DNA from 2 places in the Phenylobacterium parvum genome. Region 1 is predicted to be linked to the other one. Evidence: predicted binding sites of a transcription regulator. Region 1 holds the regulator's gene; the other holds the start of a gene.
The links. The regulator HrcA, encoded in region 1, represses chaperone genes, less so after heat shock. The targets are predictions, from matches to a motif close to GTTAGCANTCNNNNNNNNNGANTGCTAAC.
Positions count from the first base shown of each region.

Region 2: groES (co-chaperone GroES) is a predicted target of HrcA. The motif match lies at 1,784-1,812, and genes of this name have one in related genera.

Region 1 is NZ_CP029479.1:14,715-30,030, reverse strand. It holds gene gyrB (DNA topoisomerase (ATP-hydrolyzing) subunit B) at 1-143, opposite strand, end outside; gene recF (DNA replication/repair protein RecF) at 140-1,282, opposite strand; gene dnaN (DNA polymerase III subunit beta) at 1,335-2,453, opposite strand; gene grpE (nucleotide exchange factor GrpE) at 2,562-3,149, opposite strand; gene hrcA (heat-inducible transcriptional repressor HrcA) at 3,219-4,286, opposite strand; gene rph (ribonuclease PH) at 4,409-5,134, shown strand; gene HYN04_RS13350 (hypothetical protein) at 5,228-5,383, opposite strand; gene HYN04_RS00115 (helix-turn-helix domain-containing protein) at 5,506-5,709, opposite strand; gene HYN04_RS00110 (DUF2975 domain-containing protein) at 5,709-6,239, opposite strand; gene rdgB (RdgB/HAM1 family non-canonical purine NTP pyrophosphatase) at 6,354-6,953, shown strand; gene hemW (radical SAM family heme chaperone HemW) at 6,950-8,107, shown strand; gene rsmI (16S rRNA (cytidine(1402)-2'-O)-methyltransferase) at 8,153-9,022, shown strand; gene HYN04_RS00090 (YraN family protein) at 9,019-9,405, shown strand; gene gshB (glutathione synthase) at 9,470-10,417, shown strand; gene HYN04_RS00080 (YifB family Mg chelatase-like AAA ATPase) at 10,508-12,028, shown strand; gene HYN04_RS00075 (ATP-binding response regulator) at 12,114-13,694, shown strand; gene HYN04_RS00070 (AmpG family muropeptide MFS transporter) at 13,805-15,316, shown strand, end outside.
Region 2 is NZ_CP029479.1:2,445,545-2,460,860, forward strand. It holds gene groL (chaperonin GroEL) at 1-1,385, opposite strand, end outside; gene groES (co-chaperone GroES) at 1,439-1,726, opposite strand; gene HYN04_RS11430 (hypothetical protein) at 1,950-2,372, shown strand; gene HYN04_RS11435 (acyl-CoA dehydrogenase family protein) at 2,438-3,736, opposite strand; gene HYN04_RS11440 (GNAT family N-acetyltransferase) at 3,876-4,478, shown strand; gene HYN04_RS11445 (SDR family NAD(P)-dependent oxidoreductase) at 4,495-5,373, opposite strand; gene HYN04_RS11450 (MFS transporter) at 5,537-7,000, shown strand; gene HYN04_RS13520 (hypothetical protein) at 7,197-7,367, shown strand; gene HYN04_RS11455 (leucyl aminopeptidase family protein) at 7,454-8,833, shown strand; gene HYN04_RS11460 (C40 family peptidase) at 8,830-9,690, shown strand; gene HYN04_RS11465 (c-type cytochrome) at 9,707-10,384, opposite strand; gene HYN04_RS11470 (3-deoxy-manno-octulosonate cytidylyltransferase) at 10,551-11,297, shown strand; gene HYN04_RS11475 (prephenate dehydratase) at 11,294-12,142, shown strand; gene nudC (NAD(+) diphosphatase) at 12,518-13,444, opposite strand; RNA gene ffs (signal recognition particle sRNA small type) at 13,518-13,616, shown strand; gene HYN04_RS11490 (DNA polymerase III subunit gamma/tau) at 13,633-15,316, shown strand, end outside.

The DNA.
Region 1 (15,316 bases):
TACATGCCCGGCCGTTTGCGGACGGCGTCGAGCCCCTTGAGGACCTTGATCGACTCCGCGCCATAGGCGGCGGCGGCTTCTTCAGGGGTTTCCACTGGGGCTTCCACTGGGGTTTCGTTCGGGGTCTGGGATTCGTCGGTCATGGGGTGTCCGCAACAGCCAGCCGGGAGCCCTCGACCCGGAGCCTGAGGGCGCGGCCCGCAAGCTCCTCGAAGAGAGGGTCGTCCGTGCCGGTCAGGAAGGCCTGAAGCCCGAGCGCCTCGATTTCGTCGAACAGCGCGGCCCGCCGGCGGCGGTCCAGGTGCGCTGCAACTTCATCCAGCAACAATACAGGCGCCGGCGCTGATTCGGCACGGGAAAGACGCGCCGCCTGGGCCAGGACGAGGTTGAGGACCAGGGCCTTCTGTTCGCCCGTCGAGCATTCGGCGGCGGGCCGGCCGCGCTCGGCGTGGATGACGGAGAGATCCCCCCGGTGCGGGCCGGTCAGGGACCGCCCGGCCGTCCCGTCCCGCCCCCGGGCGGCGGCCAGGGCGGCGGCCAGGGCCTGCTCGAGGGCCGCGCCGGACTCGCCCCCCGCCGCGCGCTTCTCCCACTCGCCCAGGGGGGCGATCCGGGCCTGCGGGAAGGGTCGGTCTCCCCGGGCGTCGATCTCGGCCTGGAGAACGGCGAGGGTGCGGGCCCGCGCCTCCGCCAGCCGGGCGCCGCTGAGGGCCAGGCGCTGCTCGAGGGCGTCCAGCCAGACGCCGTCCGCCGGACCGTCGGTCAGCAGGCGCAGGCGTTCGCGCAGGGCCTTCTCGTAGGCCTGGGCGTGGGCGGCGTGGGCGGGTTCGGCGGCGAAGACCAGGCGGTCCAGGAACCGGCGGCGCTCTCCGGCCGCCTCGAGGAAGAGGCGGTCCTGGGCGGGGGTCAGCCAGGCGGGCCGGACCAGGTCGGTGAGCCGGGCGGGAGGAACGGCCTCACCCTCCAGGCGCACGGCGCGGCGCGCGGCGCCGGCGGTCTCGACGCCGACCCCGATGCGGACCGGCTCGCCGCTCACTTCCAGGAGGGCCGAGACCGCCCAGGCCCGGCCGGCGGTCTCGTCCGGCGCGCGGCGCCCGATCTCCGGCAGGGCGGCGTTGCGCAGGCCCCGGCCTGGCGAGAGCAGGGATACGGCCTCCAGGATGTTGGTCTTGCCGGCCCCGTTCGGACCGGTCAGCACCACCATCCGGCCATCCAGCGGGATGTCCGCCCGCTCGTAGGAGCGGAAATCCGTCAGGGACAGGCGTGTCAGGACCGAGCGCACGGCCCCAGTCTATAGCCGCTTCGGGAGGCCGGGGTGAGGGTCGATCGGTGCGTCAGACGCGCAGGGGCATGAGGACGTAGCGGACGTCCGGGTCCGTGGGATCCAGCACCAGGGCCGGGTCGTTCGGACCGCCGAAACGGAACTCGGCCTGCTCGGCGCTGATCTGGTCCGTCACGTCCAGCAGGTAGCGGGCGTTGAAGGACAGCTCGAAGGCCTCGCCGTCGTAGTCGACTTCGAGCTCCTCGACCGCCTGGCCCGCCTCCATGTTGCGGACCGTCAGGGTCATCCGGCCCGGCTCGATGGCCATGCGCACCGACCGGCTCTTCTCGGCCGAAATGGTGGCGACCCGGTCGACGGCCCGGGCGAAGAGCTGGTTGTCAACCATCATGACCCGGTTGTTGTCCCGGGGAATGACGCGGGCGTAGTCAGGGAAGCTGCCGTCGATGACCTTGGAGGTCAGGGCCGCGGCGCCGAAGTCGAAGCGCACCTTCTGGGGGCTGACGGCCAGGTCGACGCTCTCGCCGGCGTCGTCCAGCAGGCGGCGGGCCTCGCCGATGGTCTTGCGGGGCACGATGACGCCCGGGGCGCCCACCGAGCCTTCGGGGGCCGGCATCTCGGCGAGGGCCAGGCGGTGGCCGTCGGTGGCGACGGCGCGCAGGCGGGGGATCCCGCCCTCGGTGACCGTGTGGAGGTAGAGACCGTTCAGGTAGTAGCGCGTCTCCTCGGTGGAGATGGCGAAGCGGGTGCGGTCGATCAGGCGGATAAGGTCGTTCACGTCCACGGCCACACGGCCGGACAGGCCGTCGGAGGACATGACGGGGAAGTCGCCGGCCGGCAGGACCGGAAGGCTGAACCGCGAGCGGCCCGCAGAGACGGACAGGCGCGGGTCCTCGCCGGTCCAGGCCAGGGTGACCTCGGCGCCCTCGGGCAGCTTGCGGACGATCTCGTAGAGGGTGTGGGCGGGCGCCGTGACCTGCCCGGCCTGCTCGACCCGCGCCTCGGCCTCGTCGACGATCTCCATGTCGAGGTCGGTGGCCGAGAAGCTGAGGCGGCCGCGCTCGGCGGACAGCAGCACGTTGGAGAGGATCGGGATGGTGTTCCGGCGCTCCACCGCGCTCTGGACGTGTCCCAGGGCTTTCAGCAGTGCGGCGCGCTCGATCGTCAGCTTCATCAGTCGGGTCCGGTGTGGGCCGGGGACGGCGGCGGCGGAGCCGTCTCCGTCCCGTGGGGTGGATTCCCGACTTTAATCATTTGTCGGGCTTGGGAAAGGGGGCCGGAGTCAGGCGCGGGTATCCAGGCGGCCGCCCGGACCCTCTCCGCCGGGCGCGGCGCCGCCGGAACCCCGCGAGGCGACCACGACCATGGCCGGGCGCACAAGACGGCCCAGCAGTTCGTAGCCGGGCTGCAGGCACTGGATTACCGCACCGGGGGCGAGGTCAGGGCTCTCCTGCTCCATCATCGCCTGGTGCAGGTGCGGGTCGAAACGGTCCCCTGCAGACGGCTCCACCGACTTCAGTCCGTTGGACTCGAAGGCCGCGAGAAGGGCCTTCTGGGTCATCTCGACGCCGACCACGAAGTTGCGCACACCCGCGTCCTCGCCGGCGGGCGGGGCTGTCAGGGCCCGGCCCAGGGTGTCAGCCACCCCCAGCAGGTCCCTGGCGAACTTCTGGATGGCGTAGGCCCGTGCGTCGTTGGTCTCGCGCTCGGCCCTGCGACGGATGTTCTCGGCGTCCGCGGCGTAGCGCAGCACCTGTTCCTTGAGCGCCGCGACCTCGGCCTCGAGGGCGGATGGGCCATCGACCTCGCCATCGGCGCCGGCCTGCGCCTCCGACGGCGCCTCTTCGGGGGACTGGGGATCCTCGGACATGTCTCACTCAACCTCTCTGGACCGGGCCGCCGGGCCCGTGTCTTCACGCGCCGGGGACAGGCCCCGGCCTCAGACGCCGGCCATCTGGGACAGGACCCTGGCGGTGTAGTCGACCAGGGGAATGACCCGCGCATAGTTCAGCCGCGTTGGGCCGATCACGCCGATGGCTCCAAGCAGCTTCTTCTGGCCCGACATATAGGGCGCCGCAATGACCGCGGAACCGGAAAGCGAGAAAAGGCGCGTCTCGGCGCCGATGAAGATGCGCACGCCCTGGGCCTCGCGCACCCCGTCCAGAAGGCCGATCAGCTGTTCCTTCTGCTCCAGGTCGTCAAACAGCATCCGCACCCGCTCGAGGTCCTCGAGGGTTTCGCGGTCGGCCAGGAGGTTGGCGCGGCCGCGGACGATCAGGGCGCGGTCACGCCCCTCGCCGCCGCCCCAGACCGCCAGCCCCTCCTCGACGAGGCGGGCGGCGGCGACATCCAGCTGGCGCCGGGCGTGGTCGAGCTCGGAGCGGATGTCCTGTCCGGCCTCGGCCAGGGTCTTGCCGCGCATCCGGACGTTGAGGAAGTTCGACGCCTCCTGGAGGGACGAGGGCGTGACCCCGGCGGCCAGCTGCATCAGCCGGTTCTCGACGGCGCCGTCCTCGAACACCACCACGGCCAGGGCCTGGTCGACGCCCAGGGCGACGAACTCCACGTGCTTGACGCCGGCCTCGCGCATGGGGGCCACGACGATGCCGGCGCCGCCCGCCAGGCCGGAGAGGAGGGACGAGGCCTCGTTCAGCATGTCTTCGAAGGACCGGCCGCGGCCGGCCAGCCGCTGTTCGATCTCCCGGCGCTCGCTGTCGCCGACATCGCCCACCTCCATCAGGCCGTCGACGAAGAGCCGGAGGCCCGCATGGGTCGGCAGGCGGCCGGCGCTGATGTGCGGAGCGCCGAGCAGACCCAGCTCCGTAAGGTCCTGCATGGTGTTGCGGATGGAGGCGGGGGACAGCTGGACGCCGCCCCGGGACAGGGTGCGCGACCCCACGGGCTCGCCGGTCTCGAGATAGGTCTCTACGACCCGGCGGAAGATTTCGCGGGCGCGGTTGTCGAGTTCGGCGAGGGTCGGACCCCGCGGGAGGAACTGGCCGGTCACGTTCGGGGGAGTCCTGTTTCCGGTCGGGCATGGACGCAGGCCCGAGGTTACAGGATAAGCACCCACCCCGCCGGCGCAAGGCGCCGGGACCGCTTCACCCTTCGCCGGAGCCTGCCCGACCCATGACCGCCAAGCGTCCCTTTGACCGCGCCGCCGACAGCCTGAGGACCGTGACCCTGGAGACCGGGGTGAACCGCTATGCCGAGGGCTCCTGCCTGGTCGCCTTCGGGCACACCCGGGTCCTGGTGACCGCCAGCGTCGAGGAGCGGGTTCCGCCCTTCCTTCGCGGGCGCGGCCAGGGCTGGGTGACGGCCGAGTACGGCATGCTGCCCAGGGCCACCCACACCCGCGGCCGGCGGGAGGCCTCAGAGGGCAAGCAGTCGGGACGGACCCAGGAGATCCAGCGCCTGATCGGGCGCTCCCTGCGGGCCGTGGTGGACATGGCCGCCCTGGGCGAGCGCCAGATCTCCCTGGACTGCGACGTGATCCAGGCGGATGGCGGCACGCGGACGGCGGCCATCACCGGCGCCTGGGTGGCCCTTCGCCAGGCCACCGACCTGCTGGTTCAGGAGGGGATGATCGCCCGCTCGCCCCTGCTCGACCAGGTGGCGGCGGTGTCCTGCGGGGTCTGCCAGGGCGTCCCTGTGCTGGACCTTGAATACGAGGAGGATTCCAACGCCGAGGCCGACGCCAACTTCGTCCTGACAGGGGCGGGGGATATCGTGGAGATCCAGGCCACCGGCGAGAAGCGGGGCTTCACCCGGGCCGAATTCGAGGCCCTGTTCGGCCTGGCCGAGAAGGGGATCGGAGAGCTTTTCGCCCTCCAGCGGGCGGCGGCCGCGGCCTGAACCCGCTAGGGAGACGGGCGACCCCTCAGGGCCGCCCGTTCCCGGCGCCGGACCCCCGTCGGGAGAGACAGCGGCGGCCGGCGCGGACCGCGATCAGAAGCGGGCGTTCAGTAGGTGCCGGAAGGCGGCCGGCGACAGGCGGCCGATTTCCTCGGCGAACGGCATCATCAGGCCATCGAGGATGGCCTCCAGGCGACGCAGCAGGCCGTCGAAGACGTGGATGTCGCGGATGTCCAGGACGTGGGCCATGGCGAGCTCCTTGTGCAATGCAATAAATGTTGCGGTGCACATAGGCCTGTATGCCCGGCAGCGCAAGGCTCCGGGGGCCCTGGAACCCCTCATGTTGCAATGCGGCGACACCTGACGCGGGGTCAGGGCTCCCAGGTCAGGATGTCGCCGGGCTGGCAGGCCAGTTCCCGGCAAAGGGCCTCGAGGGTCGAGAACCTCAGGGCCTGGGCGTCACCCGCCTTGAGGATGGCCAGGTTGGCGGCGGAAAGGCCCGTCCGGTCGGCCAGTTCGACGAGGGACATGCGGCGCTCCACGAGCAGTCGGTCGAGGTGGAACCGGACGGGCATCAGATGGTCAGCTCCGCCTCGCGCCGCAATCGGGCCCCCTCCCGGAAAACCTCGGCCAGGACGATGACCACGAGGATCGAGAACCAGGCGGTCAGGGACAGGTTGGGTCTTTCAGGCGCCGCCTGTGGCGGCAGAAGGGCTCCCAGGAGCCAGACCGCGTAGCGGACCAGCTCCAGGCCGGCCAGGCCTGCGGCCACCACCCTCAGCCGGGTGACGTTGTCGGGGTGGAAGGGATCGCCGGCCTTCAGGGTGGCGAAGACCTCGCGCAGGCGACTCACGATCACAAGGACGCCTGCAACGAACAAGGTGGCGGTGAGCATCCTGGCCAGGACCACCGCCCAGGCCTGGATCCTGTCCAGGCCCTCGAACCGAACGCGGTCCCCAAAGGGCATGTCCGGGTTGAAGGCCGCAAGGACCCCGTAGAGCAGGCCCGCCGCAAGGATCGCCAGAAGGACGAGAAGCAGGAGGCGGGCCAGGTCGAGGACCGCCTTGAGCAGGCTAGAGAGGGAGCCCGGGCCGAGGGCTCGCATGGTCGGCATGTCGTGACCCCCCGGTTCCGTTCCGCCGTCAGCGCCCTTATGTCGCGAAAGCGGCGTCATTCGCGTTAAATTGTCGTAAGGGCCGGATGGGCCGCGGAGTTCAGCATGGCGATCAGACTTGAGGCCGGGGCGCGCCTGGTGGTGGCGACCCACAATCCGGGCAAGGCCCGGGAGCTGGCCGAGATCCTCGAGGGCCGCTACCGGCTGGTCACCGCCGGCGAGCTGGGCCTCTCCGAGCCCGAGGAGACCGAAGCGACCTTCACCGGCAACGCCCTCCTGAAGGCCCGCGCGGCGGCCATGGCCAGCGGCCTGCCCGCCCTGGCGGACGATTCCGGCCTGTCCGTCGCGGGACTGGACGGGGCGCCGGGCGTCCTGTCGGCCCGCTGGGCCGGCCCGGGCAAGGACTTCGCCCCCGCCATGGCGCGGATCGAGCGGGAACTGGCCGAGCGCGGCGCGGACAGCCCGCGCGCCTATTTCACCTGCGCCCTGGCCCTGGCCTGGCCTGACGACCTGGCGGTGGTGGCCGAGGGCCGGATCGACGGCGACCTGGTCTTTCCGCCCCGGGGCGACCGGGGCTTCGGCTACGACCCCATCTTCCGGCCCGATGGCCACGACCTGACCTTCGGCGAGATGGATCCCGCCGCCAAGGACGCCATGAGCCACCGGGCCCGGGCCTTTTCACGCCTGAAGGCGGCCCTGGCTTGACCCCCGACCCCGACGCGGCGGGCTTTGGCGTCTACGTCCACTGGCCCTACTGCGCCCGGATCTGCCCCTACTGTGACTTCAACGTCCACCGTGACAGGCGTCCCGGCGAGGCGGCCGAGCTGGCCCGGGCGATCGTCGACGACCTGGCCCGGCGGGCCGCGACCACGGGGCCGCGGCGGCTGGGCTCGATCTTCCTTGGCGGCGGCACGCCCTCGCTGATGCCGCCCGAGGCCGTGGCGGAGGTCATCGAGGCCTGCCGGCGGCGCTGGGAGGCCAGCCCGGACCTTGAGGTGAGCCTGGAAGCGAACCCGACGGACGCCGAGGCCGGGCGGTTCGCCGCCCTGGCTGACGCCGGGGTCAACCGCCTGTCCCTGGGCCTGCAGTCCCTGGAGGACGAGGCCCTGGTCCAGCTGGGCCGCAACCACGATGCGGCGGCCGGACGGCGGGCGACGGAGGCGGCCCTGGCGGTCTTTTCCAGGGTCTCCATCGACTTGATCTACGCCCGGCCTGGCCAGACGCCGCAGGCCTGGGCGGCGGAGCTGGATGCGGCCCTCGACCTGGGCGCCGGCCATGTCTCGCCCTACCAGCTGACCATCGAGCCGGGGACGGCCTTCGAGCGGGCGGTGCGCCGCGGGCGGCTGGTCCCGCCCGACGATTCCGGCGCCGCGGACCTTTGGGACGTGACGCAGGACCGGCTGTCCGCCGCAGGCTTCGAGGCCTACGAGGTTTCCAACCACGCCCGCACCCCCGCCGACCGGTCCCGGCACAACCTGACCTACTGGCGGGGCGGCGACTGGCTGGGCGTCGGGCCGGGGGCGCACGGGCGGCTCACACTGGACGGGGTGCGGCGGGGGCAGGTCTGCGCAGCACGTCCCGCCGACTACATCGCCGCCGTCGCCCGGGGCGAGGGCGAGGGGGAGGCCGAGGTCCTCCCGGCGCCAGAGGCCGCCGTGGAGCGGGTCCTCTCCGGCCTGCGGCTGGCCGAGGGCGTCCCTTTCCGGGAGCTGTCCGTCCTTGGCCTGTCGCCCGGACACCCCGAGGTGCGCGACCTGGCCGAAGCGGGCCTTCTGGCCGCCGACCCGGACCGGCTGAGAGTCACCGCATACGGCCGCCGCCTGCTCGACGCCGTGCTGGAGCGCCTGCTGGCCCGCTGATACGGGCGCCTTGCATTGGCCGCATAATGCCGCGAAGGCTGGGCCATGAGCCGCAGACCCCCGCCGCCGCCCCTGTCCGACGCCCCCCTGGCGCCCGGCCTCTACCTGGTGGCGACTCCCATCGGGAACCTGAGGGACATCACCCTGCGGGCCCTGGACATCCTGTCGGCGGCCGACCTGGTCCTGGCCGAGGACACCCGGGTGACGGGCAAGCTTCTCGCAGCCTACGGCCTGTCGAAGCCCATGGCCCGGTATGACGAGCACGCGGGCGGGCGCACGGCGCCCCGGGCCCTGGCCCTGCTGGAGCAGGGCGGGCGGGTGGCCCTCGCCTCCGACGCCGGCACCCCCCTGGTCTCGGACCCGGGCTTTCCCCTGGTCCGGGAGGCCATCGCCCGGGGCCTGCCCGTCTTCGCCGCGCCCGGCCCCTCGGCGGCCCTGGCGGCCCTGACGGTCTCGGGTCTGCCCGCCGAACGCTTCCTCTTCGCCGGCTTCCTGTCGCCGAAGTCCGCCGCCCGCCGGCGGGAGCTGGCCGAGCTGGCGGGGGTCCGCGCCACCCTCATCCTGTTCGAGGGCGGCAGCCGGCTGAAGGCGAGCCTGACAGACATGGCCGAGGTGCTGGGGCCCCGCCCCGCCGCCGTCGCGCGCGAACTGACCAAGCTGCACGAGACCCTGGTGCGCGGGCCCCTGGACGCCCTGGCCGCCGACCCGGCGCTGGACCATCCCTTGGGCGAGGTGGTGATCGTGATCGCCCCCGGCCGCGAGGAAGCCGCCACGGCGGACGACGCCGACGCGGCCCTGGCCGAGGCCCTGACGCGCCTTTCACCCGGCGAGGCGGCCTCGGAAGTCGCCCGGGCCCTGGGCCTGCCCCGGCGCGAGCTCTATCGCCGGGCCCTGGACCTGAAGGGCGCCGGATGAAGGCGGCGGCCCGGCCCTGGCGGCGCAGGCTGGGGGCCCTGGCCCGGTCCGGCGGCCGCCGGGCCGAGTGGGTGGCCCTGGCCTGGCTCATGCTGAAGGGCTGGCGGATCCTGGGCTTCCGGTTGAAGACCCCCCAGGCCGAGATCGACATCCTGGCCCTGCGCGGACCCGTCCTGGCGGTGGTGGAGGTCAAGTCCCGCGCCAGCCTGGAGGCGGCGCTGGAAGCCGTGGGTCCCGACCAGAGGGACCGGCTGAGGCGGGCGGGGCGGACCCTGGCCGCCCGCAGGCCGGACCTCGCCGGCCGGACCGTGCGCCTGGACCTGGTGGCCCTGGCCCCCGGGCGTCGCCCCCGCCACCTGGCCGACGCCTGGGCGGGGCAGTAAGGGGCGGGGCTTTGACGCGCAGCGGGCGGGCCGTGCTAGAAGGCCCCCGGAGAGGGAGCCCGCCATGAAGCTGAACGTCGCCGTCCAGATGGACCCGCTGGAGCATATCCGCATCCAGGGAGACTCCACCTTCGCGATGATGCTGGAGGCCCAGGACCGGGGCCACGACCTCTTCGTCTACACGCCGGACCGCCTGGCCCTGGAAGGCGGACGCCTGATGGCCCGCGGCCGGTCCGTCCGGGTGAAGGACGTCCAGGACGAGCACGCCGCCTTCGGTCCATGGGAACAGCGCGACCTTTCAGAGGCCGACGTGGTCCTGCTGCGCCAGGACCCGCCCTTCGACATGGCCTACATCACCACCACCCACTTCCTGGACGCCATCCACCCCAAGACCCTGGTGGTGAACAACCCGGCCGAGGTGCGTAACGCCCCGGAGAAACTGTACGTCACCACCTTCCCGGGGGTGCAGCCGCCGACCCTGATCACTTCGGATGTCGAGGCCCTCTACGACTTCCGCGCCCGGCATGGGGACATCGTGCTCAAGCCCCTCTACGGCGGCGGCGGCTCGGGCGTGGCCCGCCTGCTGGCGGACGACCCCAACCTTGACGCCCTCCTGGACCTGCACCGGATGATCGGCCGCGAGCCGGTGATCGCCCAGAAGTTCATCCCGGCGGTGACCAAGGGGGACAAGCGCATCCTGCTGGTGGACGGCGAGCCCGTCGGCGCCATCAACCGCGTGCCGGCGCCCGGGCAGATCCGCTCGAACCTGGCCGTGGGCGGCCGGGCCGACGCCGTGGAGCTGACCGCCAGGGACCTGGAGCTCTGCGCCATCATCGGCCCGCAGCTGAGGGCCCGGGGCCTCCTGTTCGTCGGCGTCGACGTGATCGGCGACTACCTGACCGAGATCAACGTCACCTCCCCCACCGGCGCGCGCGCCCTGAAGCGCCTGTCGGGCATCGACGCCATCACCGCGCTCTGGGACGTGATCGAGACGAAGCGCGCCGGCGGCTGAGCCGCCTTCGGTTCCGTATTTGTTCTTGCGAGGCGGCGGGCGTCATGCTTGTCTGCCGTTGGGGACCGGGGCGCAGCGCAAGGAGCGCTCATGGCCGCCCGCGTCACCACCCTGGCCTTCCTGGGCGTCGAGGCCCGACCCGTCGAGGTCGAGGTCCAGCTGACCGCCGGCGAGCAGAAGTTCGTCCTGGTGGGACTGGGCGACAAGGCCGTGGCCGAGAGCCGCGAGCGCGTGCGGGCCGCCTTCGCCGGCCTAGGCCTGGCCATGCCGGGCCGCCGGATCATCTGCAACCTGGCCCCCGCCGACCTGCCCAAGGAGGGCAGCCACTATGACCTGCCCATCGCCCTGGCCGTGATGGCGGCCATGGGGGTGATCCCGCCCGACGCCCTGGAGGGCTGGGCGGCCATGGGCGAGTTGTCCCTCGACGGGCGGATCACCGCCTCGGCCGGCGCCCTGCCGGCGGCGGTGGCGGCGGGCGGCCTCGGGCTGGGCCTGATCTGCCCCGAGGCCAGCGGGCCGGAAGCCGCATGGGCGGGATCGACCCCGGTGCTGGCGCCGCCCAGCCTGGTGGCCCTGGTCAACCACTTCCGCGGAACCCAGGCGCTCTCGCCCCCGGAACCGGGCGCCCTGACCGAAGGCGCGCCCGCCCCCGACCTGAGCGAGGTGCGCGGCCAGGAGACCGCCCGGCGGGCCCTGGAGATCGCCGCCGCCGGGGGCCACAACCTGCTGCTGACCGGGCCGCCCGGGGCGGGCAAGTCGATGATGGCCGCCCGCCTGCCCGGCCTGTTGCCGCCCCTGTCCGCCGCCGAGCTGCTCGAGACCTCCATGGTCCACTCGGTGGCCGGCCTGATCGCCCGGGGCGAGCTGACCCGGGCCCGGCCCTTCCGCGCGCCGCACCACTCGGCGACCATGGCGGCCCTGACCGGCGGCGGCGCGCGCATCCGCCCGGGGGAGGCCTCCCTGGCGCACAATGGCGTGCTGTTCCTGGACGAGTTGCCGGAGTTCAGCGCCCAGGCCCTGGACTCCCTGCGCCAGCCTCTTGAGACCGGCGAGATCACCGTCGCCCGGGCCGCCGGGCACGTGCGCTATCCGGCCCGGTTCCAGCTGGTCGCCGCCCAGAACCCCTGCAAGTGCGGCAAGGGGGGCGAGGGTCGGGGCGCCTGCGGCCGGGCGCCGCGCTGCCAGGTCGACTACCGGGCGCGGGTGTCGGGGCCCTTCCTGGACCGCATCGACCTGCAGGTGGAGGTTCCCGCCGTCCGCGCCGCCGACCTCGCCCTGCCCGCCGCCGCCGAGGGCTCAGCCGTGGTCGCCGCCCGGGTGGAGGCCGCCCGGGAGATCCAGGTCCGGCGCGCGGCCGAGGCCGGACGTCCCGAGACCGAGGCGGCCAACGCCCGGGCGTCCGGCGACTGGCTGCAGGCCATCGCCGACCCCGAGCCCGAGGCCCGCGCCCTTCTGACCCGCGCCGCCGATGCCGCGGGCCTGACCGCCCGGGGCTGGAGCCGGGTGCTGAGGCTGGCGCGAACCCTGGCGGACCTGGACGCCGAACCGGTCGTCGCCCGCCGCCACGTGGCCGAGGCCCTGGCCTACCGGGGGGTCGGCGCCGGGGCGTGATCCGCGGCGATCGGGGCCCGCACCCAAGCGGTTGACCGCGCCCGTTGACGGGGCGTTAATCGCCCGGTTTGACGGAGCCTTAAACATGGCGTGCGACGAAACCGGCATGACCCGACCCGTCGCCCTCAACGCCCCGACCCCAGCTGCGGATGCAGGCGCCGGAGCCCCCGACCCGCCGGCGGCGCCTGAAGGGGTCGCAACCCCGGTCACCATCGAGGAGCTGGCCGGGCTGAGCCATGAGTTCCGTACGCCCCTCAACGGCGTCCTGGGCCTGGCCCGCCTTCTGGAAGCCACCCCGCTGACCGGAGAGCAGAGGAGCTATGTGGACGCCCTTCGCGAGTCCGGCGAGCACATGCTGGGGCTGGTCAACCAGCTGCTGGACTTCGCGCGCCTGGGCGCCTCGGCCATCGAGGTCCATTCCGAGGAAGTGGTCCTGGAGGACCTGCTGCGCGGGGTCTGCGAGCTCACCGCCCCGCGGGCCGCCGAGAAGGGGCTGGAGATCGGCTGGTGGATTGCGCCCGGCCTGGGCCGCATCCGCGGGGATGAGGGACGGTTGCGCCAGGTCCTGCTCAACTATGTGGGCAACGCCATCAAGTTCACGAGCGAGGGCGGCGTTCTCGTCTCGGCCTCGCCCGCCGGACCCGGCCGGATCCGCCTGAGCGTCCGCGACACGGGGCCGGGCGTCACGGATGGAGAGCGCGAGCGCATCTTCGAGCCCTTCGTCCAGACCGATCCCCGCGTCGACGGGGTCAGCCTGGGCGGCGCCGGGCTTGGCCTGGCCATCGTCCGGAGCCTGGCCATAGCCCTGCGGGGCGCTGCAGGGGTCAGTCCGGCCCCGGGCGGAGGCGCCGATTTCTGGCTCGACCTGCCGGCCCCGCGGGCCGGCGGGGCGCCGGGCCGGAACCTTGCGCGCCGAAGGATTGGGGTCGTCAGTCCCAGCCCGCTGGTCTGCGAGGCGGCGGTGCGCCAGGTCGCCTCCCGCGGCGGCGAGGGCGTCGCGGCGGCGAGCGTGCGCGACCTTCCGGCGGACGCAGAGGTGCTGTTGGTGGACCACGTCCTGGCGCCCCGGGCTCCGCCGGACGACCGCCCCGCCATCATCCTGCTGTCCCCCGAGGACCGCGGTCTCATCGACGACTACCGGGCCCGGGGTTTCGCCGGCTATCTCATCAAGCCGCTCCGCCCGGGCTCCCTCGCCGAGCGGGTCCTGGCCGCTGCGGGCGGTCGGAGCCGGATCGAGCGGCTGGACGACCGGATCGCCCCCGCCGTGGCGCCTGGCCTCAGGGTCCTGCTGGTCGAGGACCACGCCATCAACGCCCTCCTGGCGACGGCCATGCTGAACCGCGAGAGCTGCGTGGTCGACCACGCCGCCGGCGGGCCCGAGGCCCTGGCCGCAGTGGCGGTGGGCGCATACGACCTGATCCTCATGGACATGCGGATGCCGGGCATGACCGGACCGGAAACCGCCCAGGAGATGCGCACCCAGGGCATAGCCACACCCATTGTCGCCCTGACGGCCAACGCCTTCGAGGACGACCGGCAGACCTGCCTGGCGGCCGGCATGGACGACTTCCTGGTCAAGCCCCTGTCCGCAGACGCCCTCAGGCGGGTCCTCTCGCGGGTGGCGAGGGGCTGGAACGAGCCCACCGGCCGCCGGCGCTCGGCCTGAACGGCCGCCAGTTGCACATGACCTGACCCGCTGGACCTGACCCGCTGGACGGCGCCGGCGGTGCGCGCCACTGTGCGAGGGCCGCGCCGGGCGGCGACCCGGACGGACCCATGCACGACACCCAGTCTCCGGAAGCGGGCGGCAAGCCGCTATCGACCCTCCAGGCCCTGGCGGTCTACCTGGAGCGCCGGTCCCTGGTGATGCTGGCCCTGGGCTTCGCCTCAGGCCTTCCCAACCTCCTGATCTTCGACACGCTCTCGGCCTGGCTGCGGGATGCGGGACTGTCGCTGGAGGTCATCGGCGTCTTCAGCCTCGCCACCCTGGCCTATTCCGTGAAGTTCCTCTGGGCGCCCCTTGTCGACCGGGTGGCGATCCCTGGCCTGACCCGGAACCTGGGCCACCGGCGCTCCTGGATGCTGGTCTGCCAGGCGGTGATCATCCTGGCCCTCCTGGCGATCTCGGGGGTCGATCCGGCGAAGAGCCTGGGCGCCATGGCGGGGCTCGCCGTGCTGGTGGGCTTTGTCTCCGCCACACAGGACATCGTCATCGACGCCTGGCGGATCGAGGCTGCGGGGGAAGAGCGGGCCGGCGCCCTGGCCGCCGCCTACCAGTGGGGCTACCGGATCGCCATGATCCTGGCGGGGATCCTGCCCCTGGTCCTCAGTGACGCCATGGGCTGGGGGGGCTCCTACGCCCTGATGGCGGGCCTGATGCTGGCGGGGACCGCCGGCGTCCTGGCCGCGCCGCGGGAGGCCGCCCTGGCGCCCCGCCCGGCTGACGCCCATCCCGCCCCCCGGCGACCGGTCCCCGACCTCCTGGAGTGGGTCGGCCGCGGCGGCCTCGTCCTGGCTGCGGCGGCCCTCCTGGGATCAGGCCTGTCGGGCGACCCCTTCCTGATCCGGGCGCCCCTGGCCGCCCTCGGACTGGCGGGACCGGCCCAGGGCCTGGACGACCTCTGGGCCGCCAAGCCGGCCGGCGCGATCGCCCAGGTGGCGTCAGCCCTCGGGGGGCTGGCCCTGCTGGCGGCGGCGGTCCTGCCCCTGCCGGGGCGGCCCACCCGGCCCGGCCGCTTTCTCTTCCGGGCCCTGGGCGAGCCCCTGGCTGACTTCGTCCGGCGTCACCAGGGAACCGCGGCCCTGATCCTGGCCCTGATCTGCGTCTACCGCCTGCCGGACTTCGTGCTGAACATCATGAACCCCTTCTATCTCGACCTCGGGTTCTCGAAGCTGGAGATCGCCGAGGTGCGCAAGGTGCTGGGCGTGGTGATGTCCGTGGCGGGGGTGGGGCTGGGCGGCTGGGCGGTGGCGCGCCTCGGCCTGATGCGATCGCTGGTGATCGGCGCCTTCGCCGGCCCCATCTCGAACCTGGCCTTCGCCTGGCTGACCCTGCAGGGGCCGCAGCTCTGGGCCCTGGCCGTCGCCATCGGCCTGGACAACCTGGCGTCCGGCTTCGCCGGCACCTGCCTGATCGCCTACATGTCCAGCCTGACCAGCCGGGGCTTCACCGCCTCGCAGTACGCCCTCTTCTCATCGCTCTACGCCCTGTTGGGCAAGCTGGTCGCCTCGCAGTCGGGCCGCATCGTCGAGGGGGCGGCGCGGATGGCGGACAGCGCGGGATCTGTC
Region 2 (15,316 bases), 400 kb from region 1:
CCTTCGACGCCGGCGTTCTCGGAGATCTGCCGGATCGGGGCCTGGAGGGCGCGACGCACGATGGCGACACCGGCCTCCTGGTCGTCGTTGTCACCCTTCAGGCCGTCGAGGGCCTTGGAGGCCTTCAGCAGGGCCACGCCGCCGCCGGGGACGATGCCTTCTTCCACGGCCGCGCGGGTCGCGTTGAGGGCGTCATCGACGCGGTCCTTCTTTTCCTTCACCTCGACTTCGGTCGAGCCGCCGACGCGGATCACGGCGACGCCGCCGGCCAGCTTGGCCAGCCGCTCCTGCAGCTTTTCCTTGTCGTAGTCCGAGGTGGTGTCCTCGATCTGGCGCTTGATCTGGCCGATGCGGGCCTCGATGCCGTCCTTGGCGCCGGCGCCGTCGACGATGGTGGTGTCGTCCTTGGTGATCGACACCTTCTTGGCGCGGCCCAGCATTTCGAGGGTCACGTTCTCAAGCTTGATGCCGAGGTCCTCGGAGATCAGCTCACCGCCGGTCAGGATGGCGATGTCCTCGAGCATGGCCTTGCGGCGGTCGCCGAAGCCCGGGGCCTTGACGGCCGCGACCCGCAGGCCGCCGCGGAGCTTGTTGACCACCAGGGTGGCCAGGGCCTCGCCCTCGACGTCCTCGGCGATGATCAGCAGGGGACGGCCGGACTGCACGACGGCCTCGAGGACCGGCAGCAGGGGCTGGAGGGAGGTCAGCTTCTTCTCGAAGAGCAGGATCAGGGGCTCGTCGAGTTCAGCCTCCATCTTGTCGGCGTTGGTGATGAAGTACGGCGACAGGTAGCCGCGGTCGAACTGCATCCCCTCGACGACGTCGAGCTCGGTCTCGGCGGTCTTGGCCTCTTCGACCGTGATCACGCCTTCATTGCCGACCTTGTCCATGGCCTTGGCGATCATCTCGCCAACCTCAGTGTCGCCGTTGGCGGAGATGGTGCCGACCTGGGCGATCTCGGCGTTGGTGGTGACCTTGCGCGAGGACTCGCGGATGGACTCGACCACCTTGGCCACGGCCTTGTCGACGCCGCGCTTCAGGTCCATCGGGTTCATGCCCGCGGCGACCGACTTCATGCCCTCGACCACGATGGCCTGGGCCAGGACGGTGGCGGTGGTGGTGCCGTCGCCGGCCTTGTCGTTGGTCTTGGAGGCGACTTCACGGATCAGCTGGGCGCCGAGGTTCTCGAAGCGGTCAGACAGCTCGATTTCCTTGGCGACGGACACGCCGTCCTTGGTGGAGCGGGGCGCGCCGAAGGACTTCTCGATGACCACGTTGCGGCCCTTGGGGCCCAGGGTCACCTTCACGGCGTTGGCGAGGGTGTTCACGCCGCGCAGCATCCTGTCGCGGGCGTCGGAACCGAAATAGACGTCTTTGGCAGCCATTGGCTTACTCTTTCAGAAAGGGATTGTGGGGTCTGGAAAGGCGGTCGGGGGATCTATTCGATCACGCCCAGGACGTCGCTTTCCTTCATGATCAGCAGGTCCTGGCCGTCGACCTTGACCTCGGTGCCGGACCACTTGCCGAACAGGATGCGGTCGCCCTTCTTCAGGTCGAGGGGCTGCACCTTGCCAGAGTCATCACGGGCGCCGGGGCCGACGGCGATGACTTCGCCTTCCTGCGGCTTCTCCTTGGCGGTGTCGGGGATGATGATCCCGCCCTTGGTCTTCTGTTCTTCTTCGACGCGCTTCACGAGGACGCGGTCACCGAGGGGACGAAACGCCATGTCTTGGTCTCTCCATTTAGGACGAGTGTTGCTGGAACTCCCGGGGGCGGCGCCGCCTTTGGCAGCCGTCGCCTCCGAGTGCTAACGCGTCGGGGAGTTAGGGATGGGGACTGGCGGAGTCAAGCGCCGCGCCCCCCGAAAGGGCCCTCAGTTCCGGTTGGACCGGGGCGACGGCGGCGGCTAAGGTCCCCTTCAGCTGTGACGCCACAACAAGGAAACGCCCATGCGCCGCGCCCCCGTGATCGCCGCCCTGTCGGCCCTCGCCTTCGCCCTGCCCGCCGTGGCGGAGACCTGGACGCCCTATACCGAGCCGACCGACAAGGGGCTCCAGTGGTCCTTTGACCGCGACTATTCCTACCGCGACGCCGCCTCGGGCCGGATCGTGGTGATGACCGCCATCGGCAAGGTCGGCGCGACGCCCCGCATGGGCCCATCCGCCCCAGGCGCCGCCGATGGCGTGGGCTTTGTCTACGCCCTCGACTGCAAGGCCAGGAACCTGATCCCCATGGGCAGCTATTCGCCGAAGAAGCCGCTCGAGATCGCCTCTGGCTGGAGGGGCGAAGCCGCCAAGAAGGCGGACGGGTCCGACGATGCGGCCCTGATGCGCCAGGTCTGTTCCGCCGAGGGCGCGTACCCGACGAAATAGGGCCACCAGGACCCTTTCCCACGAACCGGGGCGGCCCGCCGGGGCCGCCCCTTTTCTTTGGGTCCTCAGCGCATGCCCACGGGAACCCGCTCGGCGTCGCGCTCGGCGCGGATCTTCATCTGCAGGTCGCCGTATTTCGCCAGCTCCATGCGGGCGATGGTGCGGTTGTGCACCTCGTCGGGCCCGTCGGCCAGGCGCAGGGTGCGCTGGCTGGCGTAGGCCTTGGCGAGGCCGAAGTCGCTGGTGACCCCGCCGCCGCCATGGGCCTGGATGGCGTCGTCGATGACCTTGATCGCCATGGTCGGCGCCTGGACCTTGATCATGGCGATCTCCATCCGGGCCACCTTGTTGCCTGCCTTGTCCATCATGTCCGCGGCCTTCAGGCAGAGCAGGCGGGTCATCTCGATGTCGATGCGGGCGCGGGCGATCCGCTCCTCCCAGACCGAGTGCTCGGAGATGTACTTGCCGAAGGCCTTCCGGGTCATGAGCCGCCGGCACATCTTCTCCAGGGCGACCTCCGCCGCGCCGATGGTGCGCATGCAGTGATGGATGCGGCCGGGGCCCAGCCGGGCCTGGCTGATCTCGAAGCCGCGCCCCTCGCCCAGCACGAGGGAGTCCTCCACCGGCACCCGGACATTCTCCAGCAGGACCTCGGCGTGGCCGTGCGGGGCGTCGTCGTAGCCGAACACCGGCAGCATGCGCAGGACCTTGATCCCGGGCGTATCCATGGGGACCAGCACCTGCGACTGCTGGGCGTGAAGGGCGGCCTCGGAATTGGTCTTGCCCATCACGATGGCGACCTTGCACCGGGGGTCGCCCACGCCCGAGGACCACCACTTGCGGCCATTGATGACATAGTGGTCGCCATCCCGGTCGATGCGGGTCTCGATGTTGGTGGCGTCCGAGGAGGCCACCAGGGGCTCGGTCATCAGGAAGGCCGAGCGGATCTCGCCGCGCATCAGGGGCGACAGCCAAAGGTCCTTCTGCTCGCGGGTCCCGAAGCGGTTCAGGACCTCCATGTTGCCGGTGTCCGGCGCCGAGCAGTTGAAGACCTCCGAGGCGAAGCCCACCCGCCCCATGATCTCGGCGATGGGGGCGTACTCGAGGTTCGACAGCTGGACGCCCTCGAAGACGAAGGTGTCGTCCACGTGCGGGTGGCCGGAGTCCGGCGGCATGAACATGTTCCAGAGCCCGGCGGCGCGGGCCCTGGCCTTCAGGTCCTCGACGACGGGGATGACCTTCCAGGGATCGCCCTCGGCCTGCTGGGCCTCATAGACGGGGACGGCGGGATGGATGTGCGCATCCATGAAGTCGCTGACGCGGCGGATGAGTTCCTTCTGGCGGGGGGAGTACTCGAAATCCATGACGGTCGACCTTCCTTGAGGCGCCCTCCGGGTCGCCGGGGGCTGCGCGCCCCGGAAGGTCCCGGCCCGGCCCCCGCGCGTCCTTGATCTGGCTCAAGCCAGGCTGGCCAATTCGTCCGGGGCGGGCCAGAAAAGGGGTATGGTCCCGGACTTTCCCCATCGCCCCCTCGCCAACGCCTTCGTCACCCTCGAGCCCCTGTCCGAGGCGCACAGGGAGCCCTTGAGGGCCGCCTGCGCCGCCGATCCCGAGATCTGGGAGACGCAGTATTCGCTCTCCCTCTACGGCGAGAACTTCGATCGGTTCTGGAACGGCAAGCGGATCGCGGACAGGGACTCAGGCGCGGCGCGTCATTTCGCAGTGATGTCGGACACGCGCTGCGTCGGCGTCACCGGCTTCCTGAAGATCGACCGGGCCAACGCCGCCCTCGAGATCGGCCTCACCTACTACGCCCCACAGGCGAGGGGCGGGCACGTCAATCCCTCCGCCAAGCGCCTCCTCCTGGAGGAAGCCTTCGCCGCCGGCTTTGTCCGGGTCCAGTTCCACGTCGATGAGATCAACGCCAGGTCCCGGGCGGCGGTGCTCAAGCTGGGGGCGACCTTCGAGGGCGTCCAGCGGTGGGACCGGGTCGTCTGGACAGGCCGGCGGCGCAGCACGGCCGTCTATTCCATCATCGCCCCGGACTGGCCCGCCGTACGCGAGGGGCTGGACCGCCGGCTCGCCGCCTTCGGGCCCGGGGCCTGAAGGCGGCGGCGCAGGATCAGCGGACTGGCGCGGTCCGGGTCTGGCTTTCGGCGAAGAAGACCTTTTCGGCGTTCTCGGCCACTTCCTGGGCGGTGTAGGGCCGGCCGGGCTGGAAGCCTTCGGTCTCCAGCATCTTGATCTCGCGTACCCCGCGGGAGGAGACGCCCAGCACCTTGCCGGTGTGGTCAGCGGCCAGGTCCGAGACCATGTAGAGCACGCCCGGCGCCACATTCTCCGGCAGGCTCAGCGGATCCGGCTCGCGGCCGGCCCGTCCGGGCAGGTCGGAGGTCATACGGGTGAAGGCGCCCGGCGCCAGGCCCATGACCCGGATGCCGTACTTGCGCCCCTCGATGGCCAGGACGCGCATGAAGCCATAGATGCCCGCCTTGGCCGCCCCATAGTTCGACTGGCCGAAGTTGCCGTAGAGGCCCGAGGTCGAGCTGGTCATGACGATGGTCCCGGGACGCCCGTTGTCCTTCAGCCACTTCCAGACCGGCATGGTGCAGCAGTAGGTGCCCTTCAGGTGCACCTTGACCACCAGGTCCCAGTCGGCCTCCGTCGTGTTGGCGAAGGTCTTGTCGCGCAGGATGCCCGCATTGCAGACCAGGATGTCGACCTGTCCAAAGGCGTCGAGGGCGGTCTTCAGGATGTTCTCCCCGCCCGCCAGGGTCGACACGTCGTCGCCATTGGCCACGGCGCGGCCGCCTTCGGCCAGGATGTCGTTGACCACCTTCTGCGCCGCGCTGACCGAGCCGTCGCCCGAGCCGTCGCGGGAACCGCCCAGGTCATTGACCACCACGGCGGCCCCTTCACGGGCGAAGAGCCGGGCATAGGCCTCTCCAAGCCCGCCGCCGGCGCCGGTGATGATGGCCACCTTTCCGTCCAGAAGTCCCATGGTGCGTCTCCCTAATGTTTTTCTGAAAGGCGCATCTTCCAACCGGTCCGGCGGGGAGTCGAGTCCGGGTCGGCGCCCTGCTTTCCGACTCCACAAGCGTCCCGGTTGGAGTAGGCTCCGCCGACAGCCGGCGCACCAGACGCTGGCGAAGGGGGGAAGCGCCGTGTCCGCAAATCTGCCAGCCGGCGAGGCCCACGGGCTGGGCGCCATCGTCGATTCCCCCATCGCCGCCGAACTGGCTGGCGACGGGCGCATGACCCGCGGGGCGGTCGCCTGGTCTTTCTTCGAGGGCGCCCGAAACCCCTATGTCGTCCTGGTCACCATCTACATCTTCGCGCCCTACATCGCCTCGGTGATGATCGGCGACCCGGTGAAGGGCCAGGCGGTGATCTCGCAGTGGAGCCAGTATTCGGGCTGGATCATCATGGCCACAGCGCCCTTCCTGGGGGCCTCCATCGACCAGCTCGGCGGCCGCAAGATCTGGCTGGGCCTGGTGGTCGCCGCCATGGTCCCGATGATGGCGGCTCTCTGGTGGGCCAGGCCGGACGGGTCGGGGCTGTCGGTCACCATGACCATGCTGCTCATCACCCTGATCGGGCTGGGGTTCGCCTTCTCGGAAGTCCTGCACAATTCCCTGCTGATCCGGGCGGCGGGCATGAAGGCGGCGCACAAGGCCTCTGGCCTGGCCCTCGCCCTGGGCAACGCCTTCTCCGTCCTGGCCCTGGGCTTCACCGCCTGGGCCTTCGCCCTGCCTGGCCGGGTCGACTGGGCCTGGGTGCCCAAGGCGCCGCTCTTCGGCCTGGACACCGCCGCCCACGAGCACGAGCGGATCGTCGTCCTCATGGCGGCGGGCATCTTCGCCATTGGCGCCCTGCCCCTCTTCCTCTTCACGCCAGACGCGCCGCGCACAGGAATTCCCGTCCTGCGGGCCTTCCGGAACGGGGCTCGCCAGCTCTGGGAGATGCTCGCCACCGTCCGCAACTACAGGGACGCCGCCATCTACCTCGCCAGCCGCATGGCCTTTGTCGACGGCATGAACGCCATCCTGATCTACGCCGGGGTCTACGCCGTGGGCGTGATGAAGTGGCAGGCCCTCGAGATGCTCTTCTACGGCATCCTCCTGTCCATCCTGGCCGTGCTCGGGGGTTTTGTCGGACGGTGGATGGACGCCGCCTTCGGCCCGAAGAACGCCCTCAGGATCGCGATCTTCATGTCGATCCTCGGCATTGTCGCCATGCTGGGCATGTCGCCGACCCGGATCCTCTACCTGTGGAGCTACGACCCCTCCGCGCATGCGCCGGTCTGGGACGGCCCCGTCTTCCGGACCCTGCCCGAGGTCATCTTCCTGCTGATCGGGTTCGTGAACGCCGTCTTCATCACGGCCCAGTACGCCTCGGCCCGGACCATGCTGACCCGCCTCACCCCGCCGGAAAAGACCGGGGCCTTCTTCGGGGTCTACGCCCTGTCCGGCGTCGCGACAGGATGGCTGGGGCCCATGATGGTGAACTTCGGGACCAACCTGACCAAGACCCAGCAGGGCGGATTCGCCACGGTGATCATCCTCCTCGTTGCAGGATTGGCGGGGCTGGGCTTCGTCCGGGGCGGCGGCAAGTCGATCGAGGCCTGACTTCAGGGAGGTCAGCCCCGATTACTGTTAACCATGTTTGTAAACCTAAGTTAAAGTCGACAGACCCTCGCGGCCCTTCTCACGTTTACTTTCCATTAAGCTCGATGAGCGAAGAGTAACCACGAGTGTACGGGGAAGCCGAAAGGCTCAGCCGGGGCGTGGGGACTCCCGCCCTCCCGTGTCACGGGAGAACAGAATGTCCAGGTTGCTCGCCAGGGTGCTCCGTGAGGAGGCATCCGCGCCCGTCTTCGAATATGGGGTCGTCGCCGCCCTGATCGCGGCCATGCTCCTTGCGGCGGCGAGCCTTTCGCCCGCCCGCCAGCCGGCGCCCAACATCCCGCCTGATCTCCGCGCCGCATCGCACTGATCCGCGACGTCGCCCCGTTGCGGCGACCCCGGCTTTGGCCCAAATGATCCCCCATGCGCCGGGGCGGCGCAGGTGGAGTGCTGACCATGGCCAATGACCTTCCTTCTGGGACCGACGACGCCGCAATTCCCGTGACCTGCCTGTGCGAGGGCGACCTCGCCGCCTGGCGACAGTCCGCCCCGCCCCTGGACGCCGGCCTCGCCGGGACCGAGTTCCGCGCCCGCCCGGGCCAGGCGGTCATCGTTCCGGGGCCTGACGGCAAGCCAGCCCGGGTGCTCCTGGGCCTCGGCGCCGCGCCCGGGGATGTCCTGTCCTTCCGGAACCTGGCCGGCCGACTTCCGGCGGGGACCTACCGCCTGGAGGCCGTCCCCGGCGGGCTCGACCCCACGGACGCCGCCATCGCCTTCGCCCTGGGCCTCTATCGGTTCGAGCGCTACCGCAAGCGCGAGTCCGCCCCGCCCCAGCTGGCCGTCCCGGGGGCCAACGCCGGCGAGGCCGAGGCCATCGCCGCCGCCTGCGCCCTGGCCCGGGATCTGGTCAACACGCCCGCCAACGACCTCGGCCCCGCCGAGCTGGAGACCGCCGCCCGCGACCTTGCGACCCGCTTTGGGGCCACGGTCGACGTGGTGACTGGCGAGGCCCTCCTGTCCCAGGGCTATCCCAGCGTCCACGCGGTCGGGCGCGCCGCTGCACCGGGGCGCGAGCCCCGCATGATCGAGGTCACCTGGGGCGAACCCGGCCACCCGGTCCTGGCCCTGGTGGGCAAGGGGGTGGTCTTCGACACCGGCGGCCTGGACCTCAAGCCCTCGGCCGGCATGCGGCTGATGAAGAAGGACATGGGCGGCGCCGCCCACGTCCTGGCCCTCGGCGCCCTGGTCATGCAGGCCCGCCTGCCGGTCCGCCTGGCCCTCCTCATCCCGGCCGTCGAGAACGCCGTCGGCGGGGCCGCCATGAGGCCCGGCGACGTCCTGGCCACGCGCAAGGGCCTGAGCGTCGAGGTCGGAAACACCGACGCCGAGGGACGGCTTATCCTGGCCGACGCCCTCACACGCGCGGGCGAGCTCTCGCCCGACCTGACCCTCGACATGGCCACCCTGACGGGTGCGGCGCGGGTCGCCCTGGGGCCGCAGCTGCCGCCCTTCTTCACCGATGACGAGGCCCTGGCCGCCGCCATCGAGGCGGGCGCCCGCAAGGCCTTTGATCCCGTCTGGCGCCTGCCCCTCTGGAAGGGCTACCTGCCGTCCCTGGACTCCGAGATCGCCGACCTGAAGAACGATCCCGACGCCTGGGCCCAGGCGGGAGCCATGACCGCCGCCCTCTTCCTGCAGAAGTTCGCCCCGGAAGGCGCCTGGGCGCACTTCGACGTCTTCGCCTGGAACCCGCGCAGCCAGCCGGGATCGCCGGCGGGAGGCGAGGTCCAGGCCATCCGGGGCCTCTACGCCATGCTGAAGGCGCGCTACGCGTGAGCTCCGACCCTCGCCTGACCCTGGCCCGGCCAGACCTCGCCTCCGAGGCCCTGGAGGGCTGGATACCGGCCGCCCGCTACGCCCGCCCCCGGCGGATGCAGGCGGCGGTCCCGTCGACGGCGATCCGCCGGGAGCCCCGGGCCGAAGCCGAGCAGCTGGACCAACTGTTGCTGGGCGAGAGGTTCGACGTCCTGGAGATCCGCGACGGCTTCGCCTGGGGCCAGTCGGTGCGCGACGGCTATGTCGGGCATGTCGCCTTCGGCGCCCTGGCGCCCGAGGGTCCACCGCCCACCCACCGGGTGCAGGTTGTGCTGAGCTATGGCTTCGACGGGCCCAGCATCAAGTCCCGTCCGACCGGCCCGATCTCCCTGAACAGCCTGGTCACGGTCACCGCGCGGGAGGGGCGCCTCGCCCTCTGCGACGCGGGGTTCTGGATGCCGGAAAGCCACCTCGCCCCTCTGGGCGATTTCTCAGGAGATCCTGCGGCGGTGGCCGAGGCCCACCTGGGCGCAGCCTATCTCTGGGGCGGACGCGAGGGCTGCGGGCTCGACTGCTCGGGCCTGGTCCAGCAGGCGCTCCTGGCCTGCGGGCGGGCCTGTCCGAGGGATTCCGACCTACAGCAGGCCCTGGGCGTACACGTCGATCCATCGGGCCTCGAGCGGGGAGACCTGGTCTTCTGGCGGGGGCATGTCGCCATGATGGTGGATGCGGTCCGGATGGTGCACGCCAACGCCCACCACATGGCCGTGGCCATCGAGCCGCTTGCCGAGGCGACGGACAGGATTGTCGCCGCGGGCGGCGGCGAGCCCGTCGCCTTCCGGCGACCGTTGGACAGGGCGCGACCGCAGGCCGGCTAGGCCGGCCCTGCGGGGATCAGGCCGCCGGCTTGGCGGCCGGAGCGGCGGCCGCAGGCGTAGCCGCCGGGGCGGCGCCAGCCGCAGCCGGGGCGGCGCCGGCGGCGGGAGCCGCAGCGTCGGCGGGCGCAGCCGCGGGAGCCGCAGCCGCCGGATTCGGCGCCGGCAGGGGCAGGGTGGCGCCCTGGGCGCGGAGATACGCGATCAGGTTGACGCGGTCCTCGGACTTCTTCAGGCCGACGAAGGACATCTTGGTGCCCGAGATGTACTTCGCAGGCGCCCGGAGGAACTCGTAGAGGTGCACGTCGTCCCAGACGCCCTGCTTGGCGCCGAACTCGGTCATCGCGGCGGAATAGGCGTAACCGGCGTGGGATCCGGGCTTGTGGCCGACAATGCCCCAGAGGTTGGGACCGGTCCCGTTGGCGCCGCCATTGGCGACGTTGTGGCAGGACTGGCACTTGGCGAAGACCGCCTCGCCAGCCTTCACGTCTGCCGCCGGCAGGACGGTCCCGAAGTCGGGAAGGACATCCGCCGCCGGCGCGTCGCCGCCGGCCTCCACGGCCGCCTCGATCAGGTAGCCGGGCTTCTCAGGCGCCGCGACGGTGAATAGCCCCGTGGTGACTTCCCGAAGGCCGACGATCGCCAGGACCGTCGCGAGCCCGGCGCCTGCGATCTTGTTGAAGGTCAGATTGCTCATCGTCCCGAAACCGATTCTTTCGGGACCGAAGCCCCGCCACCCAAAACCAGAAAGGCCGACTCAAGGCCCTGCGGAACCGGAGATTCCCGACCCCTTATTGCGTTCGCGTCTCTTACACGCTACCGGCGCTTGCGCAACCGGGCAGATGGCCCCGGGCCTCAGGTTCATGACGCCGATCCTCCTCATCCCCGCCCGAATGGCCGCCACCCGCCTGCCCGGAAAGCCCCTGGCGGACATTGGCGGCCTGCCGATGATCGTGCGGGTCCTGCGGCAGGCCGAGGCCGCCGGCATCGGCCCGGTGGCCGTGGCGGCGGGAGACGCAGAGATCGTCGAGGCGGTCGAGGCGGCCGGAGGGCGCGCTGTCCTGACCGACCCCGACCTGCCGTCCGGGTCAGACCGCATCCTGGCCGCCCTGGGGGCCCTGGACCCCGAAGGCCGCTTCGACGTGGTGATCAACCTGCAGGGCGACATCCCCTTCATCGCCCCAGAGGCGATCCGGGCCTGCGCCGGCCTCCTCGACCAGCGGCCGCATGCCGACATCTCGACTGTGATGGTCGCAGAGGCGGGGCCGGAGGACCGGACCAATCCGGACATGCCCAAGGTGGTTGCGTCCATGGACCCGGACGGACGATCCGGCCGGGCCCTCTATTTCACCCGCTCGGTCCTCTACGGCGATGGCCCGGTCTGGATCCACCATGGCATCTACGGCTACCGGCGCGCGGCGCTCGAGCGGTTCACCGCCGCCACGCCCTCGCCGCTGGAGCGCCGCGAGCGGCTTGAACAGCTGAGGGCCCTGGAGATGGGCATGACGATCTGGTCGGCCGTGCTGGACGAGGCGCCCGTCTCGGTGGACAACCCCGCCGACCTGGACCGCGCCCGCGCCCACGCCCGGCGCCTTGGAGCCCCCGCATGAGCCGCAACCGGATCGCCTTCCAGGGAGAGCTTGGGGCCAACAGCCACGAGGCCTGCCTGGCCGCCTTCCCGGACATGGAGCCGGTCCCCTGCGCCACCTTCGAGGAGGCCTTCGAGGCGGTACGCGCGGGCGAGTGCCGGCTGGGCATGATCCCGGTGGAGAACTCGATCGCCGGCCGCGTGGCCGACGTCCATCACCTCCTGCCGTCCTCCGGACTGCGGATCATCGGCGAGCACTTCAAGCCCATCCACTTCCAGCTGATGGCCAATCCCGGCGTGCGGGTCGAGGACCTGAAGTCGGTGGCCTCCATGCCCATCGCCTTCGCCCAGTGCCGCGGGACCATCGCCCGCCTGGGCCTGGCCCGGGAGCCGGTCAGCGACACCGCCCTGGCCGCCCGCCAGTTGTCCGAGCGGCCGGACCCGAACCGGGCGGCCATCGCCCCGGCCCTGGCCGCGCGCCTCTACGGCCTCGACATCCTGGAAAGGGACATCGAGGACACCCACAACAACACCACCCGCTTCCTGGTCATGACCGCGGACGCCGACGCCCCGGCGCCCGGGCCGGGCGTGAAGTGCGTGACCAGCTTCGTCTTCCGGGTCCGCAACCTGCCCGCCGCCCTCTACAAGGCGCTGGGCGGCTTTGCGACCAATGGCGTCAACATGACCAAGCTCGAGAGCTACATGGAGAACGCCGCCTTCACGGCGACCTTCTTCTACTCCGAGATCGACGGTCGGCCCGGGGACGAGGCCGTCGCCCGCGCCTTCGAGGAGCTGCAGTTCTTCTCCGAGCGCTTCGAGATCCTCGGGGTCTACCCCGCGGATCCTTACCGCGCCCAGGTCGGCTAGCCCGCCCGGCGGCGACAGGTCAGGGGTTTACGGAGACGCAGTTGCCCCCCTCCGTCCCACCTCCCTTGGGGGAGGAATGAGGAGGCAATTGCTCCCCCAAGGGGGAGCTGTCAGCGAAGCTGACTGAGGGGGTCAACGGCGCCTCAGCAGACCCCCTCCGGCCCGCTTCGCGGTCCACCTCCCCCTGATGGGGAGGAATTGGGGAGCCATTGCTCCCCCAAGGGGGAGCTCCCGGCGAAGCCGGGTGAGGGGGTCAACGGCGGCTCAGCAGACCCCCTCCGTCCCGCTTCGCGGTCCACCTCCCCCTGGGGGGAGGAATTACGGAGCTGATGGCCCCCCCAGTGGAAGCTCCGGGCGTAGGCCGGTGAGGCGGGCTCAGGCCTCCTCGGCCCAGGCGCGGATCAGCTGGTGGGCGATGGCCATACCGCCGGGGGCGAAGCTGCCCTTGATCTCGCCGGCCAGCAGGGCGCGGGCCTCGGCGCGGGTGTACCAGCGCACCTCGGACAACTCGGTCTGGTCCGGCTGGGCCTCATCGCCGTCCACCTCGGCGATCAGGCCGATCATCAGCGAGTTGGGGAAGGGCCAGGGCTGGGTGGAGTGATAGCGTACCGAGGTGGCCCTCAGCCCCGCCTCCTCGAACAGTTCCCGGGCGCAGGCCTCTTCGATTGTCTCGCCAGGCTCCAGGAAGCCCGCCAGGGCGGAGAACATACCGGCGGGCCAGATTTCCTGGCGGCCCAGCATGCAGCGGTCGCCATGCACGGCCAGCATGATGACCACCGGGTCCGTGCGGGGGAAATGCTCGGCGCTGCAGGAGGAACACTCGCGCTTCCAGCCGCCCTCGGTGGGGTGGGTGGCCTCGCCGCAGACCGAGCAGCGGCGATGCTTGCGGCGCCATTCGAAGACCCCCTTGGCGGTGCCGACAATGGCGATCTCGCCAGAAGGAAGGCTGGCGGCCAGGGCCCGCGCATCCTCGAACCGGCCCATCCCCTGCAGTGGGCCGTCAGTGGGGTCGGCGGGGCCTTCCAGGTCGACGGCGAACACCGCCGTGTCCTGCCAGAGCCCCATGAACAGGAGGCGCTCGGGACCGCCGGACAGGTCCTCGACCAGCCGGGAGGGAAGGTAGGCGATCTGCATCCCGCCCGAGCTGGACCGCTCCACCAGGGCCTTGCCGTTCCACAGGACCATGCCCAGGGACTGGTCGGAGGCGAGGCGTTCCGCCAGCCAGGCGGCGTCCTTGCGACGGTCGCTGGCGCGGTCGAGGGGATTGCCGGCGAAGGTGTTCTGGAAGGCGTTCAGAGGCATGAGTCGTCTTTTAGCCCACAGGCGCGGATCTGCACACGCTTGCATGCACGCCTCGGGACCGCGATATAGGGGGCGGAGATCGGCGACGGGCGGACGCCTCGCCAACCCGGTCAGGTCCGGAAGGAAGCAGCCGTAACGAGTCCCGTTCCGGGTCGTTGTCCGGTCTCCACCCAGCCCAAATGGCGACCATGGCCGACGAAGACCTCACGCCCGAACCCGATGCGCCGGAGCGTGATCCCGACACCGCGGACATGTTCGGCGATCCTGCGCCCGCCCCGGCGCCTGTGTCTTCGGCGGCGCCTGCACCCGGGACTGCACCGACCGGCAACGCCGCCTACACCGTCATCGCCCGCAAGTACCGGCCCCGCACCTTCGAGGACCTCTATGGCCAGGAGGCCATGGTCCGGACCCTGCGCAACGCCTTCGCCGCCGGGCGGATCGCCCACGCCTTCATGCTCACCGGCGTACGTGGGGTGGGCAAGACCACCACGGCCCGGCTGTTGGCCCGGGCCCTGAACTTCCAGACGGACTCCATCGACGCCCCCAGCCTGGACCTGTCCATCGAGGGCCGGCACTGCCGCGCCATCATCGAGGGCCGGCACATGGACGTGCTGGAGCTGGACGCCGCCAGTCGGACCGGCGTGGGCGACATGCGCGACCTGCTCGACGGGGTGCGCTACGCCCCGGTGGAGGCCCGCTACAAGGTCTACATCATCGACGAAGTGCACATGCTCTCCACGGGAGCCTTCAACGCCCTGCTGAAGACCCTCGAGGAGCCCCCGCCGCACGCCAAGTTCATCTTCGCCACCACCGAGATCCGCAAGGTGCCGGTGACCATCCTCTCCCGCTGCCAGAGGTTCGACCTGCGCCGGGTGGAGCCCGCCGACCTCATCGGCAACCTGCAGATGATCCTGGAGGCCGAAGGGGTGCGGGTCGAGGCCGAGGGCCTGACCCTGATCGCCCGGGCTGCTGAAGGCTCGGTGCGCGACGCCCAGTCCCTGCTGGACCAGGCCATCGTCCAGGCCGAGCCCGGCCAGACCGTCCCCGCCGCCCTGATCCGCGACATGCTGGGCCTGGCCGACCGGGCCGGGACCCTGGACCTGTTCGAATTCATCCTGAAGGGCGACCCCGGCGGCACCGTCAGCGCCTTCCGCCAGCTCTACGCCCTGGGCGCCGATCCCGCCCAGGTGGTGCTCGACCTCATGGAGCACGTTCACGGCGCCTCGGTCGCCCGGGCGGTCGGCCCGCAGGCCCTGGCCCTGCCCAAGGACCAGTCGGCCCGCCTCGCCTCGGCCGGAGCCGCGGTGTCGGCGCCTATCCTGGCCCGCCTCTGGCAGATGCTCCTGCGCGCCCACGAGGAGGTCGGGCGGGCGCCGGACCCGGCGGCGGCCACGGACATGGCCCTGATCCGCCTGGCGCACGCCGCGGACCTTCCCGGGCCCGAGGAAGCCCTCAAGCTGCTGCGGAACGGCGACACGCCGGCCTCCGGCCCCTCGGGCGGAAGCGGGTCCGGCGGCGGATCGGCCCCCGGCGGGGCGGCGAGGGCCCTCTCGCCCCAGGCCGCCCTGCAGTCGGCGCCCCAGGCCGAGGCCCGCCAGGCGCCCGTCCTGCAGTCCTTCGAGGACCTCGTCGCCCTGATCGACGCCGAGCGCGACATCGCCCTGAAGCTGGACGTCGAACGCTTCGTCCGGCCCGTCAGCTTCCGCCCCGGCGTGCTGGAGTTCGAGCCCGCGCCCGGCGCGCCCGCCAACCTCGCCCAGCGCCTGGTGGGCCGCCTCAAGGCCTGGACCGGCCAGCCCTGGCTGGTGGCGGCCCAGGGCGGCGGCGGGGCGGAGAGTTTGTGGGAGCGCCAGACCCGTGAAGCCCGCGAGA